DNA from 3 places in the Streptomyces sp. NPDC054794 genome. Region 2 is predicted to be linked to each of the others. Evidence: predicted binding sites of a transcription regulator. Region 2 holds the regulator's gene; each other region holds the start of a gene.

The links. Region 2 encodes HrcA, which represses chaperone genes, less so after heat shock. Its sites were predicted from a motif close to TTNGCACTCNGNNNNNCNGAGTGCNAA; they were not measured.
Region 1: groL (chaperonin GroEL) is a predicted target of HrcA. The motif match lies at 4,764-4,790, and genes of this name have one in related genera.
Region 3: groES (co-chaperone GroES) is a predicted target of HrcA. The motif match lies at 1,998-2,024, and genes of this name have one in related genera.

Annotation. Positions count from the first base shown of each region.
Region 1 covers NZ_JBSHAQ010000044.1:57,489-63,900, reverse strand. The annotation lists gene ACWGKT_RS35255 (alpha,alpha-trehalose-phosphate synthase (UDP-forming)) at 1-1,166, opposite strand, end outside; gene ACWGKT_RS35250 (glucosyl-3-phosphoglycerate synthase) at 1,252-2,196, opposite strand; SAM riboswitch class I at 2,326-2,471, shown strand; gene thrC (threonine synthase) at 2,490-3,773, shown strand; gene ACWGKT_RS35240 (ubiquitin-like small modifier protein 1) at 3,770-4,045, shown strand; gene ACWGKT_RS35235 (cold-shock protein) at 4,477-4,680, shown strand; gene groL (chaperonin GroEL) at 4,953-6,412, shown strand, end outside.
Region 2 covers NZ_JBSHAQ010000033.1:45,662-52,073, forward strand. The annotation lists gene ACWGKT_RS30245 (VOC family protein) at 1-91, opposite strand, end outside; gene ACWGKT_RS30250 (16S rRNA (uracil(1498)-N(3))-methyltransferase) at 111-860, opposite strand; gene ACWGKT_RS30255 (nitronate monooxygenase) at 857-1,945, opposite strand; gene dnaJ (molecular chaperone DnaJ) at 2,091-3,227, opposite strand; gene hrcA (heat-inducible transcriptional repressor HrcA) at 3,228-4,244, opposite strand; gene ACWGKT_RS30270 (MBL fold metallo-hydrolase) at 4,408-5,130, shown strand; gene ACWGKT_RS30275 (DUF3097 domain-containing protein) at 5,165-5,974, shown strand; gene ACWGKT_RS30280 (Uma2 family endonuclease) at 5,952-6,230, opposite strand.
Region 3 covers NZ_JBSHAQ010000030.1:2,780-9,191, reverse strand. The annotation lists gene ACWGKT_RS28425 (class I SAM-dependent methyltransferase) at 1-75, opposite strand, end outside; gene ACWGKT_RS28420 (polysaccharide deacetylase family protein) at 187-1,128, shown strand; gene ACWGKT_RS28415 (polysaccharide deacetylase family protein) at 1,125-1,967, shown strand; gene groES (co-chaperone GroES) at 2,171-2,479, shown strand; gene groL (chaperonin GroEL) at 2,602-4,230, shown strand; gene ACWGKT_RS28400 (ester cyclase) at 4,363-5,070, opposite strand; gene ACWGKT_RS28395 (SDR family NAD(P)-dependent oxidoreductase) at 5,165-5,938, opposite strand; gene ACWGKT_RS28390 (MOSC domain-containing protein) at 6,035-6,412, opposite strand, start outside.

The sequences.
Region 1 (6,412 bases), on a different contig from region 2:
TTCATACCGTCCCGGATCGGGTTCACCAGGGCCACGTCCGCCAGCCGGTAGGCGGCCAGGGAGCGCGCGAAGTCGTCCTTGACGTGCAGCACGACCGGGGTCCAACCCGGCGTCCCGTACCGCGAGTTGATCTCCTCGGCGACGCGTTGCACCTGAGCCGTGTAGTCGCGGTAGACGGCCAGGTCCTGCCGGGAGGGGTAGGCGAAGGCCACGTGCACGACCCGTTCGCGCCACTCGGGACGGTCCTCCAGCAGCTGCCGGTACGCCAGCAGCCCGCGCACGATGTTCTTCGACAGCTCGGTGCGGTCCACCCGGACGATCGTTTTGCGGCCCTCGCCGATCTCCGCGCGCAGCGCGGTCATCCGCTCGGCCACGTCCGGCTCGTGCGCCCGCTTGCGCAGGAAGTCCGCGTCCGCGCCGAGCCCGTGCACGCCGATGCGCGTGCCGGACGGGATCCCGGGGCCGAGCACCGCGTGACAGCAGTCGGTGAACGCGTCCGCCCAGCGCCGGGTGAGGAAGGCCGCGCGGTCGGCGCCGAGGATGCCGCCGAGCAGCTCGGCCGCGATGTCGTCGGGCAGGAGACGGAAGTAGTCCGGCGGGGCCCACGGGGTGTGCGAGAAGTGGCCGATCCGCAGATCGGGCCGGAGCTGCCGGAGCATCCGGGGGGCGAGGGCGAGGTGGTAGTCCTGGATCACCACCGCGGCACCCTGAGCGGCCTCTTCCGCCAGCGCCTCGGCGAAGGCCCGGTTGTAGGCCTCGTACGACGCCCACTGGCGCCGGAACTCCGCGTCGAAGACCGGCTCCAGCGGGGTCTGGTAGAGCATGTGGTGGACGAACCAGAGCACGGAGTTGGCGACGCCGTTGTACGCGTCGGCGAACACCGTCGCGTCGATGTCCAGCATCCGCACCTGCTGGCCGCCGGTCGCGTCCGCGGACAGCCGCCGCCCGCCGTGCGAGCGGCGCACCGCCTCCCGGTCGGCGTCGCTCAGCGCGGCGCACACCCACACCGCGTCGGTGTGCGGCCCGATGGCCGACAGCCCCGAGACCAGCCCGCCGCCACCCCGCTTGGCGTGCAGCGCGCCCGCCGTGCTGTCCGGGCGTACCTCGTACGAAACCGGGCCGCGATTGGACGCGACCAGCACCTCAGCACTGTGCGTGGAAGCCATACGCCTCAACCTAGCCCGGCGCGGAAACGCTCAAACGTACGGTCCACCCGTCCAGGGGGCCGTATACAGCCGTTCTCGACCGGGCTCAGGCCACCCGGCGTGCGGCGTACTCCGCGATCTCCACCATGGGCGGCCGCTCCTCCGTGTCCACCGAGTAGGTGCGTGGCTCGAAGCCGTCCTCGCCCCGTTCGAACTGGGTGAGGGAGGGGCGCACGAGGTGCCCGCGGGCCAGCCTCAGCTGCGCGGTGCGGTAGATCGCGGCGGCCATCCGGCCCAGCGCCTGCCCGTCCTGGTGCCGGTGCTTGCGCACTCCCACGTCGACCTGGGCGAGCGCGTCCAGGCCCACCAGGTGCAGGGCGTCGACCAGCATGCCCAGCTCGACGCCGTACCCGACCGGGAACGGCAGCTGTTCCAGCAGCGAGCGGCGGGCCGCGTACTCGCCGCCCAGCGGCTGCACGAATCCGGCCAGCTGGGGCCAGTGCATGTTCAGCAGCGGGCGGGCCATCAGTTCGGTGACCCGGCCGCCCTGGCCCGCCGCCCCCGCCAGCGGGCGGTCGTACATGCCCTTGACGAGGTCGACGTCCGGCTCGGTGAGCAGCGGGCCGACGATCCCGGAGACGAAGTCGGAGGAGAACTCCCTCAGATCGGCGTCGATGAAGCAGAGGATGTCCCCGCCGGTGACCAGCAGGGAGCGCCACAGCACCTCACCCTTGCCGGGGACGGCCGGCAGGCGCGGCAGGATGTCGTCGCGGTGGACGACCCGGGCGCCCGCGGCGGCGGCCACCGCGGAGGTGCGGTCGGTGGACCCGGAGTCCACGACGACGAGCTCGTCGACGAGCGGCACCTGCCTCATGAGGTCGTGACGGATCACGGCGACGATGTCGCCGACCGTCTCCTCCTCGTTCAGCGCGGGCAGCACGACGGAGACCGACTGACCCGTACGCTGCTTGGCGGCGAGTATCTGGTGGAGGGGGCGGTCGGTCACGGACCAGGAGCGGGTGGCCAGCCAGCGCTCGACTTCTTCCAGCACAGTCAGCGGCTCCTCACGTTGTCTCGCGGTTCGGACGACTATCTCAACTGTCCTGGCCTTCGGTTACAGTCTTGAACAACGCCGATGACCATCGCATGTCGAGGGTCGTGGGCATTTACAACCACATACAGCTCATCCAGAGGGGCAGAGGGAAACGGCCCGATGAAGCCCCGGCAACCCTCCAGTCGGTTCTCCTGACACGTGCAGCGAGGCTCCCGGCTAGGGAAGGTGCCAAATCCGTCTCACGGCGAGATGCGTCGTGAGGAAGATGAGGAGAAAGGGCCTCGCCTCACATGGCTGTGCAGACTGTTGCCACCACCACCGATCGCAGCGTCGACCTCGGTCCCGCCGCCGCCCTGAGCTGCCGCGAGTGTGGTCACCGAGTACCCCTCGGACCCGTGTTCGCCTGCGAGGAGTGTTTCGGCCCGCTGGAGATCGCGTACGACTTCTCGGCCTACGACACCGAGGAACTCCGAGGGCGCATCGAAGCGGGACCCGCGAACATCTGGCGCTACGCGCCGCTGCTGCCCGTCCCCGCGGACGTGGCCGACAAGCCCAACCTGAACCCCGGCTGGACCAAGCTCGTCAAGGCCGATCACCTGGCCGCGGAGCTCGGCGTGACCGGCGGGTTGTACGTGAAGGACGACTCCGGCAACCCGACGCACTCCTTCAAGGACCGGGTGGTCGCCCAGGCGCTGGAGGCGGCTCGCGCCTTCGGCTTCACCACCCTGTCCTGCTCCTCGACCGGCAACCTGGCCGGTGCCGTCGGCGCCGCGGCCGCCCGCGCAGGCCTGCGCTCCTGTGTGTTCATCCCGCACGACCTGGAGCAGGGCAAGGTCGTCATGGCCGCGATCTACGGCGGCGAACTCGTCGGCATCGAGGGCAACTACGACGACGTGAACCGCTTCTGCTCCGAGCTGATCGGCGACCCGGCCGGCGAGGGCTGGGGCTTCGTCAACGTCAACCTGCGGCCGTACTACGCGGAGGGCTCCAAGACCCTGGCGTACGAGATCTGCGAGCAGCTCGGCTGGCGGCTGCCCGACCAGATCGTGGTCCCGATCGCCTCCGGCTCCCAGCTCACGAAGATCGACAAGGGTCTGCAGGAGCTGATCAAGCTCGGTCTGGTCGAGGACCGGCCGTACCGGATCTTCGGTGCGCAGGCCGAGGGCTGCTCCCCGGTGTCCACCGCCTTCAAGGCCGGCCACGACGTCGTCCGCCCGCAGAAGCCGAACACCATCGCCAAGTCCCTCGCCATCGGCAACCCGGCCGACGGCCCGTACGTCCTCGACATCGCGCGCCGCACCGGTGGTGCCGTGGAGGACGTGACGGACGAACAGGTCGTGGACGCCATCAAGCTGCTGGCCCGCACCGAGGGCATCTTCGCCGAGACGGCGGGCGGTGTGACGGTGGGCGTGACGAAGAAGCTCATCGAGAACGGGGTCCTCGACCCGGCTCTCACCACCGTCGTCCTGAACACCGGCGACGGCCTCAAGACCCTCGACGCGGTGGCCGGCACCGGCCTGACCGCCACCATCCGCCCGAACCTGGACTCCTTCCGAGAGGCTGGCCTCGCATGAGCGTGACCGTCCGCATCCCCACCATCCTGCGCACCTACACCGGCGGTCAGGCCGAGGTGACGGCCGAGGGCGCGACCCTCGCCGAGGTCATCGAGAGCCTGGAGAAGAACCACACGGGCATCGCCGCCCGGGTCCTGGACGACCAGGGCAAGCTGCGCCGCTTCGTGAACGTGTACGTCAACGACGACGACGTCCGCTTCGAGCAGGGCCTGGAGACGGCCACCCCGGACGGCGCGGGTGTCTCGATCATTCCGGCCGTCGCGGGCGGCTGATCATTACCTTGGGTAACTTCAGTTACCGATTGTTCATCTGATTGCCCCCTCCGTGAGAGAAGCGGAGGGGGCAATTCAGTGTGGTTGATCGCGGTACAGTTGGGGAACTCGTCGCCGATCCCCGGGTCACGAGCCCCGGATTGATGTCGCACGCCCGACAAGAAGTAGCCAAAGTGCGCGGCCTATTCGCGGCGTATATCCCCTTTGTAGGGCCCGACTTGCCCTGAATTCAGGCGAATTCTCGCCACATTCCGGACCGGGCACGTCCAGAATTCTCGTCCGATTGACCTGTTGCAGACGGCAGTTGGACAGATACATTCAGCCGCGGTCGACGCGTTCCGGCGCACGCCCCCAACCAACCGGGGGGTGAGGTCTGACCCGGATCCACGAAGTGTGGATCTGTGCAAGGGCCAGTAATAGGGGAGTTAGGCATGGCTCAGGGCACCGTCAAGTGGTTCAACGCGGAGAAGGGGTACGGCTTCATCGCGGTCGACGGTGGTGCGGACGTCTTCGTCCACTACAGCGCGATTCAGATGGACGGCTACCGCACCCTGGAAGAGGGCCAGCGGGTCGAGTTCGAGATCTCGCAGGGCCAGAAGGGCCCGCAGGCCGACATGGTTCGCGTCACCGCCTGAACGTTCTTAGCGCGAAGGGCCCGCACCCCTCGGGGGGTGCGGGCCCTTCGTCCTGTTCGCCCCAGGCTGATCCCCCGGAGGCGCTTGCACTCGGCATGCCCGAGTGCTAATCATTGGCGTTAGCACTCTGAAGGTGAGAGTGACAACGAAGGACCGGGTCGGTGAGGCCCGCAGGCCAAGTGGGGCAAGGAACCACGGGGCTTGCGAGCCGTCCGTCGCGGGCGCGGGCGCGGTCCGAAGAATCACCCCCAGTCCTGGAGGGACCACTTCACATGGCCAAGATCATCGCGTTCGACGAGGAGGCGCGGCGCGGCCTCGAGCGCGGCATGAACCAGCTCGCGGACGCCGTGAAGGTGACGCTCGGCCCCAAGGGCCGCAACGTCGTCCTCGAGAAGAAGTGGGGCGCCCCCACGATCACCAACGATGGTGTCTCCATCGCCAAGGAGATCGAGCTCGAGGACCCGTACGAGAAGATCGGCGCCGAGCTGGTCAAGGAAGTCGCCAAGAAGACGGACGACGTCGCCGGTGACGGTACGACCACCGCGACCGTGCTCGCCCAGGCGCTGGTCCGCGAGGGCCTGCGCAACGTCGCCGCCGGCGCCAACCCGATGGCCCTCAAGCGCGGTATCGAGAAGGCCGTCGAGGCCGTCTCCGCCGCCCTGCTGGAGCAGGCCAAGGATGTCGAGACCAAGGAGCAGATCGCTTCCACGGCCTCCATCTCCGCCGCCGACACCCAGATCGGCGAGCTCATCGCCGAGGCCATGGACAAGGTCGGCAAGGAAGGCGTCATCACCGTCGAGGAGTCCCAGACCTTCGGTCTGGAGCTGGAGCTCACCGAGGGTATGCGCTTCGACAAGGGCTACATCTCGGCGTACTTCGCCACCGACATGGAGCGGATGGAGGCGTCGCTCGACGACCCGTACATCCTGATCGCCAACTCCAAGATCGGCTCCGTCAAGGACCTGCTCCCGCTCCTGGAGAAGGTCATGCAGTCGGGCAAGCCGCTGCTGATCATCGCCGAGGACGTCGAGGGCGAGGCCCTGTCGACCCTGGTCGTCAACAAGATCCGCGGCACCTTCAAGTCCGTCGCCGTCAAGGCCCCGGGCTTCGGTGACCGCCGCAAGGCCATGCTCGGCGACATCGCCATCCTCACGGGCGGCGAGGTCATCTCCGAGGAGGTCGGCCTCAAGCTGGAGAACGCGACCCTGGACCTCCTGGGCCGCGCCCGCAAGGTCGTCATCACCAAGGACGAGACCACCATCGTCGACGGTGCCGGCTCCGCCGACCAGGTCGCCGGTCGCGTGAACCAGATCCGCGCCGAGATCGAGAACAGCGACTCCGACTACGACCGCGAGAAGCTGCAGGAGCGCCTGGCCAAGCTCGCCGGCGGCGTCGCGGTCATCAAGGCCGGTGCCGCCACCGAGGTGGAGCTCAAGGAGCGCAAGCACCGCATCGAGGACGCCGTGCGCAACGCCAAGGCGGCCGTCGAGGAGGGCATCGTCGCCGGTGGTGGCGTGGCCCTGCTGCAGACCACCAACGTCTTCGAGAAGCTGGAGCTGGAGGGTGACGAGGCGACCGGTGCGGCCGCCGTCAAGCTCGCCCTCGAGGCCCCGCTGAAGCAGATCGCCGTCAACGCCGGCCTCGAAGGCGGCGTCGTGGTGGAGAAGGTGCGCAACCTGACCCCGGGTCACGGCCTGAACGCCGCCACCGGCGAGTACGTCGACCTGGTCAA
Region 2 (6,412 bases):
CGGACTGGGGCTTGAGGCCGAGGACTTCGGCGTAGAAGTGGTAGCAGGCGGCGAAGTCGGTGACGAGCAGCCGGACCTGTGCGAGTTCCACGGTGTCTTCCCCCAGGGGGTCAGGACCAGCGTCCGGTACGGCCCAGGAGGAGGGCCGCCGCCGCGGTCCCGGCGGTCGATGTACGCAGCACGGTAGCCCCCAGGACGTACACCTTGGCACCCGCATCGTGAAACAGCGCCAACTCGTCACGGGAGACGCCGCCTTCAGGACCGACGACCAACACGATCTCGCCATCGGTGGGGAGTTCGGCGGTGGCGAGGGGCGCGGAGCCGTACTCGAAGTCGGAGTGGAGGACGGCGGCGAAGTCGGCTTTGGCGAGAAGTGCGGCAACCTGCTTGGTCGTCGCCGCGTCCGCGATCTCGGGGAAGCGGACCCGGCGGGACTGCTTGCCGGCCTCGCGGGCGGTGGCCCGCCACTTGCCGAGCGCCTTCAGACCGCGGTCGCCCTTCCACTGGGTGATGCAGCGCGCGGCCTGCCACGGCACGATCGCGTCGACACCGACCTCGGTCATGGTCTCGACGGCCACCTCGCCGCGGTCGCCCTTGGGCAGGGCCTGGACGACGGTGATCCGCGGGGACCCCTCCGGCTCCTCGTCCACCGTGCTCATGTGCACGATCAGCCGGTCCTTGCCCTCGGTGCCGATCACGTCGCACACCGCGTAACGCCCGGCGCCGTCGGTGAGGACGACCTCCTCCCCGGGCTGGAGCCGCTTCACGGAGACCGCGTGCCGCCCCTCGGGCCCGTCGAGGACGTACTGCCCGCCGCCGCCGGCGCGGAAGTGCTCGACGACGAAGACGGGCGCCGTCATCGCGGATCACCACCGGTCACGGGAGAGGCCGACAACGCTGTCCGGGCCTCGGCGAGTTCGGCCGCCAGGATCTCCACCAGCTGCCCGGCCGGCAGCTCGCGGGCCATCCGGTGGCCCTGGCCCGCCCACAGGGCCATGCCCTGCGCGTCACCGGCCTTGGCTGCGGCCTTGCGCAGCGGCGAGGTCAGGTGGTGGACCTCGGGGTAGGCGGCGGGGGCGTACGGGCCGTGCTCGCGCAGGAAGCGGTTGACCAGGCCGCGGGCCGGGCGGCCGGAGAACGCGCGGGTCAGCTCCGTGCGGGCGAACAGGGGGTTGGTCAGCGCCTGCTTGTGCAGCACGTTCGCGCCGGACTCGGGGGTGGCGAGGAACGCGGTGCCGAGCTGGGCCGCGCTCGCGCCCGCCGCGAGGACCGCGGCGATCTGGCTGCCGCGCATGATGCCGCCGGCGGCGACGACCGGGATGTCCACGGTCTCGCGGATCTGGGCGATGAGGGAGAGCAGTCCGGTGCCGGAGCCGTCGCTCTCCTTGATGTCCCGGTGGGTGCCCTGGTGACCGCCGGCCTCCACGCCCTGCGCGATCACCACGTCGGCGCCGGCCCGCTGCACCGCGAGGGCCTCCTCGGCGGTGGTCGCGGTGACCAGGGTGAGGGTGCCGACGCGGCGCAGGGAGTCCAGCGCGTCGCGGGTCGGCACGCCGAAGTGGAAGGAGACCACCGGCACCGGGTTGTCGAGCAGGACCGCGAGCTTGGCGTCGTAGCCGTCGTCGCGGCCGCTGTCCGGGTCGCCGAGCTCGGTCTCGTACCAGGCGGCCTCGCCGGCCAGCTGGTTGGCGTAGAGCTCCACGGCGCCGGACTCGGCGTACTCCGGCTGCGGCATGAACACGTTCACGCCGAAGGGGCGGTTCGTGAGCCCCCGCAGCTGCTTGATCTCCTGGTACATCCCGTCGGCGGTCTTGTACCCGGCGGCGAGGAACCCGAGACCGCCCGCCTCGGACACGGCGGCGGCGAGCTGCGGCACGGAGACACCGCCCGCCATGGGGGCCTGCACGATCGGCTGGGGGAAGAGATCGGTCAGTGCGGAGGACATGACCGCATGTTGTCACGTCCCCCGAACAAGTCCGAATCCGGCCGTCCGATGGCATACGCCACCGGCAAGCCGGGCCTCCGGGCGCCCCGCGGCCGTCGGCTCGGTGGACGGCCGCCGGACCCCCCGGCGGCCGTACTCGCCCGCGTCAGCGGCCGTTGAAGGCGTCCTTCAGCCGGGAGAACAGACCCTGCTGGCCCGGCTGGAACTGGCCCTGCGGGCGCTCCTCGCCGCGCAGCTTGGCCAGCTCGCGGAGCACGCGTTCCTGCTCGGGGTCGAGCTTGCTCGGGGTCTGGACCTCGACGTGGACGATGAGGTCACCGCGTCCGCCGCCGCGCAGGTGCGTGACGCCCCGCCCGTGCAGCGGGATCGACTGGCCGGACTGGGTGCCCGGGCGGATGTCGACCTCTTCGAGCCCGTCCAGGGTCTCCAGCGGGACCTTGGTGCCGAGGGCCGCCGCCGTCATCGGGATCGTGACCGTGCAGTGCAGGTCGTCACCGCGCCGCTGGAACATGGCGTGCGGCAGCTCGTGGATCTCGACGTACAGGTCACCGGCGGGACCGCCGCCGGGGCCGACCTCGCCCTCGCCGGCCAGCTGGATGCGCGTGCCGTTGTCGACACCGGCCGGGATCTTCACCGTCAGGGTGCGACGCGAGCGGACGCGGCCGTCGCCGGCGCACTCAGGACACGGCGTCGGCACGACCGTGCCGAAGCCCTGGCACTGAGGGCAGGGACGCGAGGTCATGACCTGGCCCAGGAAGGACCGGGTCACCTGCGACACCTCACCGCGGCCGCGGCACATGTCGCACGTCTGGGCGGAGGTGCCCGGCGCCGCGCCCTCACCGTTGCAGGTGTTGCAGACGACCGCCGTGTCGACCTGGATGTCCTTCGTGGTGCCGAAGGCCGCCTCGTCGAGTTCGACCTCGATCCGGATCATGGCGTCCTGGCCCCGGCGGGTGCGCGAGCGCGGCCCGCGCTGCGACGCCGTGCCGAAGAACGCGTCCATGATGTCGGAGAAGTTGCCGAAGCCACCGGCCCCGAAGCCGCCCGCGCCGGCGCCGCCGGCCTGCGAGAGCGGGTCGCCGCCGAGGTCGTAGACCTGCTTCTTCTGCGGGTCCGACAGCACCTCGTAAGCGGCGTTGATCTCCTTGAACCGCTCCTGGGTCTTCGGATCCGGATTGACGTCCGGGTGCAGCTCGCGCGCGAGCCGACGGAACGCCTTCTTGATCTCATCCTGCGACGCGTCGCGGCGCACGCCGAGAACGGCGTAGTAGTCCGTGGCCACTTACGACTCCGCCAGGATCTGTCCGACGTACCGTGCCACTGCGCGTACCGCTCCCATCGTTCCCGGGTAATCCATGCGGGTCGGTCCGACCACGCCGAGCTTGGCGACTGCCTCGCCGCCCGAACCGTAGCCGACCGACACCACGGACGTGGAGTTGAGTCCCTCGTGGGCGATCTCGTGACCGATGCGCACGGTCATGCCCGAATCCTTCGCCTCGCCCAGCAACTTGAGGAGCACGACCTGCTCCTCGAGCGCTTCGAGCACTGGCCGGATGGTGAGGGGAAAATCATGGCCGAAACGGGTGAGATTGGCGGTGCCGCCGATCATCAGCCGCTCCTCGTTCTCTTCGACGAGCGTCTCCAGGAGGGTGGAGAGCACCGTCGTGACCGTGCCGCGATCCTCGATCTCGAAGGCTTCCGGCAGGTCCTCGACCAGCCGCGGCACGTCCGTGAAGCGGCGGCCCGCGACCCGGCTGTTGAGCCGCGCCCGCAGATCCGCCAGGGACGCCTCCCCGAAGGGCGCCGGGCAGTCGACCATCCGCTGCTCGACCCGGCCGGTGTCCGTGATCAGTACGAGCATCACCCGGGCGGGCGCGAGCGACAGGAGCTCCACGTGCCGCACGGTGGACCGGGTCAGCGAGGGGTACTGCACGACGGCGACCTGCCGGGTGAGCTGCGCGAGCAGCCGCACCGTCCGCGCCACGACGTCGTCGAGGTCGACGGCCCCGTCGAGGAAGTTCTGGATCGCGCGCCGCTCGGGGGCGCTCATCGGCTTGACGCCGGCGAGCTTGTCGACGAACAGCCGGTAGCCCTTGTCGGTGGGAATCCGCCCCGCGCTGGTGTGCGGCTGGGCGATGTACCCCTCGTCCTCCAGGGCCGCCATGTCGTTGCGGACGGTCGCCGGGGACACGCCGAGGCTGTGCCGCTCGGTGAGCGCCTTCGACCCGACCGGCTCCTCGGTGCCGACATAGTCCTGGACGATGGCGCGCAACACCTGAAGCCTGCGTTCACTCAGCATCCGCGCACACCTCCAGCGAATTGTCCCCTTGGCGCCTTGCCTGGCACTCTGCGCGTGCGAGTGCCAGCATTCCCCGCCCAGTGTACGGCGGTGGGGTACGCCCCGGGCAAGGCCGGAGCGGTGCCGTCGTGCCCGGCGGGGTGGTCACCGCTAGCGTCGCCGTATGACGGTGACTTGGGAAGAGCTGGGGTGGGAGCGGGTGGCCGGCGGGGTCGGCCGGTGCCGGTTGCCGGGCTGGGACTGCACGGCGGGCCTGATCCTCGGGGAGGGCACGGCGCTGGTGGTGGACGCCGGGTCGAGCCTTGTGGAGGGCGCACGGTTGCGTGCGCAGGCGCAGGAGCTGGCCGGCCGCCGTGTGACCCATCTCGCGCTCACGCATCCCCACTTCGACCATGTCTTCGGGGCGGCGGCGTTCGCGGGGGCCGAGGTGTTCGGGGCGGTGGGGATCGACTCGGTGTTCGCCCACGAGCGCGAGGAACTTCGCCGGGACGCGGTCGGCAACGGCCTGGACGCCCGGCTCGCGGACGAGGCCCTGGAGGCGCTGGTCGCGCCCCGCCACCACGTCAGCGGCGAGTGGACGCTCGACCTCGGCGGCGGCCGTCAGGCGCTGCTGGCGAACGTCGGCCCGGGGCACACGGCCCACGATCTCGTGGTGCTGGTGCCGGGCGACCCGGAGGTGGTGTTCTGCGGCGACCTGGTCGAGGAGTCCGGCGAGCCGCAGGCGGGTCCCGACGCCGTGCCGTCCCGGTGGCCGGACGCGCTGGACCGCCTCCTCTCGCTGGGCGGCGAGGACGCGTTGTACGTGCCCGGTCACGGAGCGGTGGTGGGCGCGGCGTTCGTGCGGCGGCAGCGCGACGAGCTGGCGGCGCGTTTCGGCGTGTCGTGATCGGCGCCCGGCGCTTTCTCCTATCGTCATCCGAATGCGCCAGTACTCGCCGGACCTGACCCCGCCCTGGAAGAAGCCCGAGCCGGTGCCCGAGGTCCCGGCGGACCCCGGCCTGGTGGTGGAGGAGCCCGGGACCGGATTCTGCGGCGCGGTGATCCGCTGCGAGGCGGGCACGGTCACCCTGGAGGACCGCTTCGGCAAGCACCGGGTGTTCCCGCTGGAGCCGCGGGGCTTCCTGCTGGAGGGCCGCGTGGTGACGCTGGTACGGCCGTCGTCGGCTCCGGTACGTGCCACCCGCACCGCTTCCGGTTCGGTCGCCGTCCCCGGCGCACGCGCGCGGGTCGCCCGCGCCGGGCGCATCTACGTGGAGGGCCGGCACGACGCCGAGCTGGTCGAGAAGGTGTGGGGCGACGACCTGCGCATCGAGGGCGTGGTGGTGGAGTACCTGGAGGGCGTCGACGACCTGCCGTCGATCGTGTCCTCCTTCGCGCCGGGCCCGGACGCACGCCTGGGCGTGCTCGTGGACCACTTGGTGCCGGGCACGAAGGAATGGCGCATCGCCCAGTCGGTGACCAGCGAACACGCGCTCGTGGTCGGCCACCCGTACATCGACATCTGGGAGGCGGTGAAGCCGGCGTCCCTGGGGATTCCGGGTTGGCCGCGGGTCCCGCACGGCCGGGACTGGAAGACGGGCGTGTGCCGGGCCCTGGGCTGGCCGGAGAACACGGGGGCGGCGTGGCAGGCGATCCTGTCGCGGGTGAGCTCCTACAAGGACCTGGAGCCCGAGCTGCTGGGGCGGGTGGAGGAACTGATCGACTTCGTCACGGGTAGCGGTGCGGCCTGATGTTCTCGTAGATGCCGAACTCGCTGGTCTCGACCTCGATCCCCAGGGGCTCCAAGGGTGTGCGGTCGCCGAACCCGGTGATCCGCCGACACCGGTAGTCCGCGTCGTCGCCGCTGCCTGTCGGCTCGGTGAGAAGTACGCACTGCGCCATGAAAGGGTCGATGATCGAGTAGGCGGGTACCTGCGCTGCGGCGCAGATCGAGCGCCTGACCCCGTAGTCTCGCTCGACGCCGGTCGGGGAGACGACCTCGACCAGGACCGTGCATCAGATCCGGACTGCGCGACATCACGATCTCCCCCCGCAGGAGCTCGACCCTGACGCCCTCGGGCGGCTCGAACTCCTCCAGGAACTTGATCATCTGGCTGTCGTTCACGGCGGCACCCTACGAACCGGAGCGGGGACCGAACCGAGCCCTCGCACCGATTCACCCGCTGGGG
Region 3 (6,412 bases), on a different contig from region 2:
GGTGCCGCGCACCTCGTCCAGGAGGGCGTGGCCCTCGGGGGTGAGCAGTGAGCGGAAGGGGAGGACGTCGTTCACCTTGTCATTGTCGGCCAGCTACCAGGCGCTGTGGGCCAGTCGGTGGACGGTGCGCCCGCGGTGGTGGTGTCGGCCGGGGTTCGAGGCGGGGGCCTGCCAGGATCCAGCACCATGCGAGTAGTCGTACAAACCGATAAAAATAGGACACGCTTGGCATTTGGCAGGGCGGGTGTGCGCGGTGGTGCGGCCGCGCTCGCCGTCGCCGCCGTCCTCTCCGGCTGTACGGCGCCGGACGCGGACTCGGGCGTACGACCGGCCCCCGGTCAGCAGCGCCTGCAGGCACCCCCCGCCCGCGCCCTGGACTCCTACGCCGGCCGCCTCCGCGCCGACCATGCCGCGCTGGTGGCCGCCGCCCGGCACTGGGGCTTGGACGGGGTTCCGCTGATGCCCCCGCGGCCCCCGGCCCACAAGCCGAAGATCACCGCTCGCGCCGGCTTCGAGGTCGACGGACAGGAGGAGGAGCACCTGCCGCCGGTCTTCACCACGATCCCCACCCGGCAGAAGGTCGTCTTCCTCACCATCGACGACGGCTCCGAGAAGGACCCGGCGTTCCTGCGCATGATGAGCGACCTGAAGGTCCCGTACACCGCCTTCCTCAGCAACTACCTGATCCAGGACAACTACGGGTACTTCCGGCAGATGCAGGCCGAGGGCGTCACCCTCGACAACCACACGCTCCACCACCCGTATCTGCCGGGTCTGTCCTACGAGGAGCAGAAGAACGAGATCTGCGGCATGCAGGGCGTGATGGAGAAGTGGTTCGGCAAGGCCCCCACCGTCTTCCGCCCGCCCTACGGCAACTACAACGGGGACACCCTGCGTGCCGCCAAGTCCTGCGGCATCAAGTACGCGCCGATCTGGGACGAGGAGGTCTTCGTCGACCACTGGGAGTACCGCGAGGACGACGAGAGCCTGCACCCCGGCGACATCGTGCTCACCCACTTCCGGGGCCGCAGCGACTGGGACGGCACGATGGTCGACGACATGCGCCGGTTCCTGAACAAGGTCACCCGTGAGGGGTACGCGGTGGCCCGCCTGGAGGACTACCTGTGAGGCGGCCGAGGGGGCCGAAACGGAGCGGGACGGCGACCTCCGCCGTCCTCCTCGTGGCCCTCCTGCTGCCCTCCCTCCCCGGCTGCGCCCAGTCCGTCGACCCGATCGAGCGACTGGGCAAGAAGGCGGCCCAGCGGGTGAGGACGCACGCCCCGGTGGTGCGGCAGGCCTACCGCCAATGGGGCCTGCGGGCCCCGCTGGCCCCCGCCCCGAGCCCCCCGGCCCGCCGCGCGGTCTCCAGTGGCAGGGCACCCGGGCTCCCCCCGGTCCTGGACCACGTCCGCACCCGCGACCCGGTCGTCTTCCTCACCTACGACGACGGCGCCGAGCGGGACCCCCGCTTCGTCGACATGGTCCGCGAACTGCGGCTCCCGGTCAGCGTGTTCCTCACCGACAGCGTCGTCGGACCGGGCTACGGCCACTTCGCCCGCCTGCGCGCCGTCGGCGCGGACATCCAGAACCACACCCTCGACCACCCCGCCCTGCGCGGGCTGCCGTACGCCGGCCAGCGCGCCGAGATCTGCGGTCAGCAGGACAAACTCCGCGCCCGCTTCGGCATCCGCCCGCGCCTGTTCCGCCCGCCCTACGGCACGTACGACACCACGACCCTGCGCGCGGCGGCCGACTGCGGCGTCGCGGCGGTCGTCCTGTGGCGCGCCGCGATGACGGCCGACGACGTCACCTACGCGCACGGCGACCGACACCTGCGCCGCGGCGACATCATCCTGGTCGGCCCCGACGAGTCCACGGGCCCCACCCTGCGGGAACGCACCGCGCGCCTGCTGCGCAGAGTCCAGTCCCGCGGCCTGACAGTGGCCCGCCTGGAGGACTACGTCTGAGGAACCCCCGGCTGACGCGCCGCACGGCAATTGGCACTCCGCTTGACCGAGTGCTAATCGCAGTCATAGTCTCGGCTTTGGCACTCCCCCCTGGAGAGTGCCAACAACGCGACGGGCAGGTCCGGCACCCGCGACGACGGATCGACCTGGTCGCCACCTCAGACAGTTAACCCCGTGAGATCTCCGAAGGGGGAGGTCGGATCGTGACGACCGCCAGCTCCAAGGTTGCCATCAAGCCGCTTGAGGACCGCATCGTGGTCCAGCCGCTCGACGCCGAGCAGACCACGGCTTCGGGCCTGGTCATTCCGGACACCGCCAAGGAGAAGCCCCAGGAGGGCGTCGTCCTGGCCATCGGGCCGGGCCGCTTCGAGGACGGCAAGCGCGTCGAGCTCGACGTCAAGGTCGGTGACGTCGTTCTCTACAGCAAGTACGGCGGCACCGAGGTGAAGTACAACGGCGAGGAGTACCTCGTCCTCTCGGCTCGCGACGTGCTCGCGATCGTCGAGAAGTAATTCACCCGAAAGCACACTTCGTTGCTTTGAGCTGCGCCCTTGGCCCCCGCGACCCATAAGAAGCAGGGCGTCGGGGGCGCAGTTTTCGTTCACCCAAGATTTCCGAGAGGGCTCACGCTGTCATGGCGAAGATCCTGAAGTTCGACGAGGACGCCCGTCGCGCCCTTGAGCGCGGCGTCAACAAGCTGGCCGACACCGTCAAGGTGACCATCGGCCCCAAGGGCCGCAACGTCGTCATCGACAAGAAGTTCGGCGCGCCCACCATCACCAACGACGGCGTCACCATCGCCCGCGAGGTGGAGATCGAGGACCCGTACGAGAACCTCGGCGCCCAGCTGGTGAAGGAGGTGGCGACCAAGACCAACGACATCGCTGGTGACGGCACCACCACCGCCACCGTGCTGGCCCAGGCGCTCGTGCGCGAGGGCCTGAAGAACGTCGCCGCCGGCGCCTCCCCGGCCGCCCTGAAGAAGGGCATCGACGCCGCCGTCGCCGCCGTCGCCGAGGAACTCCTCGCGTCGGCCCGCCCGATCGACGAGAAGTCCGACATCGCCGCCGTGGCCGCGCTGTCCGCCCAGGACCAGCAGGTCGGCGAGCTCATCGCCGAGGCGATGGACAAGGTCGGCAAGGACGGTGTCATCACCGTCGAGGAGTCCAACACCTTCGGTCTGGAGCTGGACTTCACCGAGGGCATGGCCTTCGACAAGGGCTACCTGTCGCCGTACTTCGTGACGGACCAGGAGCGTATGGAGGCCGTCCTCGACGACCCGTACATCCTGATCACCCAGGGCAAGATCTCCGCCATCGCGGACCTCCTGCCGCTCCTCGAGAAGATCATCCAGTCCAACGCCTCGAAGCCGCTGCTGATCATCGCCGAGGACGTCGAGGGCGAGGCCCTGTCGACCCTGGTCGTCAACAAGATCCGCGGCACCTTCAACGCCACCGCCGTGAAGGCCCCCGGCTTCGGCGACCGCCGCAAGGCGATGCTGCAGGACATGGCCGTCCTCACCGGCGGCACCGTGATCTCCGAGGAGGTCGGCCTCAAGCTCGACCAGGTCGGCCTGGACGTGCTCGGCTCCGCCCGCCGCGTCACCGTCACCAAGGACGACACCACGATCGTCGACGGTGCCGGCAACTCCGCGGACGTGCACGGCCGCGTCGCGCAGATCAAGGCCGAGATCGAGAACACCGACTCCGACTGGGACCGCGAGAAGCTCCAGGAGCGCCTCGCGAAGCTGGCCGGCGGCGTGTGCGTGATCAAGGTCGGCGCCGCCACCGAGGTGGAGCTGAAGGAGAAGAAGCACCGTCTGGAGGACGCCATCTCCGCGACCCGCGCCGCGGTCGAGGAGGGCATCGTCTCCGGTGGTGGCTCCGCGCTCGTCCACGCCGTGAAGGTCCTGGAGGGCAACCTCGACAAGACCGGCGACGAGGCCACGGGTGTTTCGGTCGTCCGCCGCGCCGCCGTCGAGCCGCTGCGCTGGATCGCCGAGAACGCCGGCCTGGAGGGCTACGTCATCACCTCCAAGGTCGCCGAACTCGACAAGGGCCAGGGCTTCAACGCCGCCACCGGCGAGTACGGCGACCTGATCAAGGCCGGCGTCATCGACCCGGTGAAGGTCACCCGCTCCGCCCTGGAGAACGCCGCCTCCATCGCCTCCCTGCTCCTCACGACCGAGACCCTGGTCGTCGAGAAGAAGGAAGAGGAGCCGGCCGAGGCGGGCCACGGTCACGGTCACGGCCACGCCCACTGACGCACGTCAGCGCCGGCACACACCGGCAGTGAGGCCCGGCACCCCGAGGGTGCCGGGCCTTCGCGTCGCCCGCACCGCCTCGGGGCGCGGTGCCAGGGCCCGCGAGCCCGGCATGATCCCAAACGAGCGGCCCTAGGTCTCCAGCTCGTCCAACGCCCCCAACTGCGCCATCAGTCCGAGTCGGTCGTACTGCCACCAGCCCTCGGCGATCTTCCCGTCCTCGCCGAAGCGGAAGACGGTCGTGCCGGTCATGGTGACCTGCCGGCCGGTGTTCGGCAGCCCCAGGAACTCGCCCTTGTGGATGCCGCGCCAGGTCCAGCGGGTGCACACGCGCTCGCCCTCGCCGATCTGGTCGTCGAGGTCGAAGCGGTAGTCGAAGGCGCCGCGCCACATGGTGATCTCCCGGCGTATCGCGTCCATCCCCAGGATGTCCTGCTCGTTGGCCGGGTCGTGGTCGTGGTAGTGCTCGGTCAGCAGGCCGTCCAGCGGCGGCAGTTCGCCGGGGGCCGAGATCGCCTCGAAGAACTGGCGCGCGTTGGCCTCGTGCAACTGCTCGTCCCGTACGACGTCCAGGTCCGTGAACGTCGGCATCTCGTCGCACAGGGCGACCAGGTCCCGGTATATCCGGTGGGTCTCCGGGAGGTTCGAGTTCCGCATCGCCTCCTCGTACGACGGGAACTCCACGATCTCGATGAAGTGCTCGCCGTCGGACCGGTCCCGCCCGACCATGTCGTGCCGCGCGGTCCGCCGTCCCCTGGTCTGCTCGACCCACTTGTCCATCAGCTGGTCCATCTCGTCGAACCGGCTGGTCCTGCACTCGATGAGCTGCACGAACGTCATGACACCGCCTCCGGCCCCCCTGGGTCCGGTACCGTCACGCCCATTTTCCCACCGGAGCGGCGGCGTCACCGCGTCGTGAGCGGCTCCTCGCGCGTCACTGCGGACCGTACTTGCGCCCCGTCTTCGAGGTGATCCCGCCCAGCAGCCCGCGCGGCGCCACCTTCGCCAGTCCCATCAGCGTCTTGTACCGCGGGTCCGGGATCGACAGCGACTTCCCGCGCGCGAGGTCGGCCAGCGCCGCCGCGACCAGCTTGTCCGCGTCCAGCCACATCCAGCCGGGGATGTTGTCCGTGCCCATCCCGGCCCGCTGGTGGAACTCCGTGCGCACGAAGCCCGGGCACAGCGCCATCAGCCGCACCCCGCTGCCCGCGAGGTCCCGCGCCGCGCCCTGCGTGAACTGCACGACCCACGCCTTCGACGCCCCGTACGTGCCGCGCGGCACGAACGCCGCGACCGAGGCGACGTTCACCACCCCGCCGCGCCCGCGCTCGCTCATCGCCTCCGTCGCCGCCGCCGTCAGCCGCAGCACCGCCTCGCAGTGCACCTTGAGCATCCGCAGCTCGTCCGCCATCGGTACGTCGGGGAAGCGGCCCTTGTTGCCGAAGCCCGCGTTGTTGATCAGCAGGTCGACCGGGTTCCTGCGGTCGCCGAGGCGGGCGGCCACCGCCTCGATGCCGGTGTCCTCGGCGAGGTCGGCCGTCAGCACCTCCGCCTCGATGCCGTGCCGGTCGTGCAGCTCGGTCGCCTGCTCGCGCAGCCGTTTGGTGTCCCGCGCCACGAGGACGAGGTTGTGCCCGTCCGCCGCCAGCCGCCGCGCGAACGCGGCACCGATTCCCGCGGTCGATCCCGTAATCAGAGCCGTTGTCATGGCCCAAGGGTAGTTACCCGGACTGACGGCGTCCGCTGCGCGCACGAGCCATCCGCATGCTGAAACGCCCTTGCGTCCCGCCCGGGTGACAGGACTTCAGGCCCCGTACTTCGCCACGTACTTCCGGGCCGTCTCCAGTGTCTCCGGGTGCAGGGCGCTGCCCGCCACGAGCACGCGCGGCAGCAGGTCGCGCCGGGTCGTCTCGGCCCGGAACTGCAGCGCCACCGTCACGTCGTGGTCCGGCCGGTGCACGATCTCCACCGGATCGCCGGCCCGGATCTCGCCCGGTTCGATCACTCTGAGATACGCCCCGGGCGCACCCTTCTGCGTGAATCTCTTCACCCAGCCCCGTTCCCCCAGATGGGCCTGGAAGGTGCGGCAGGGGATGCGCCCGCTGGTGACCTCCAGGACGAGAGCGGCGCCGATGCGCCAGCGTTCGCCGATCAGGGCGCCGGACACGCCCAGGCCCCGGGT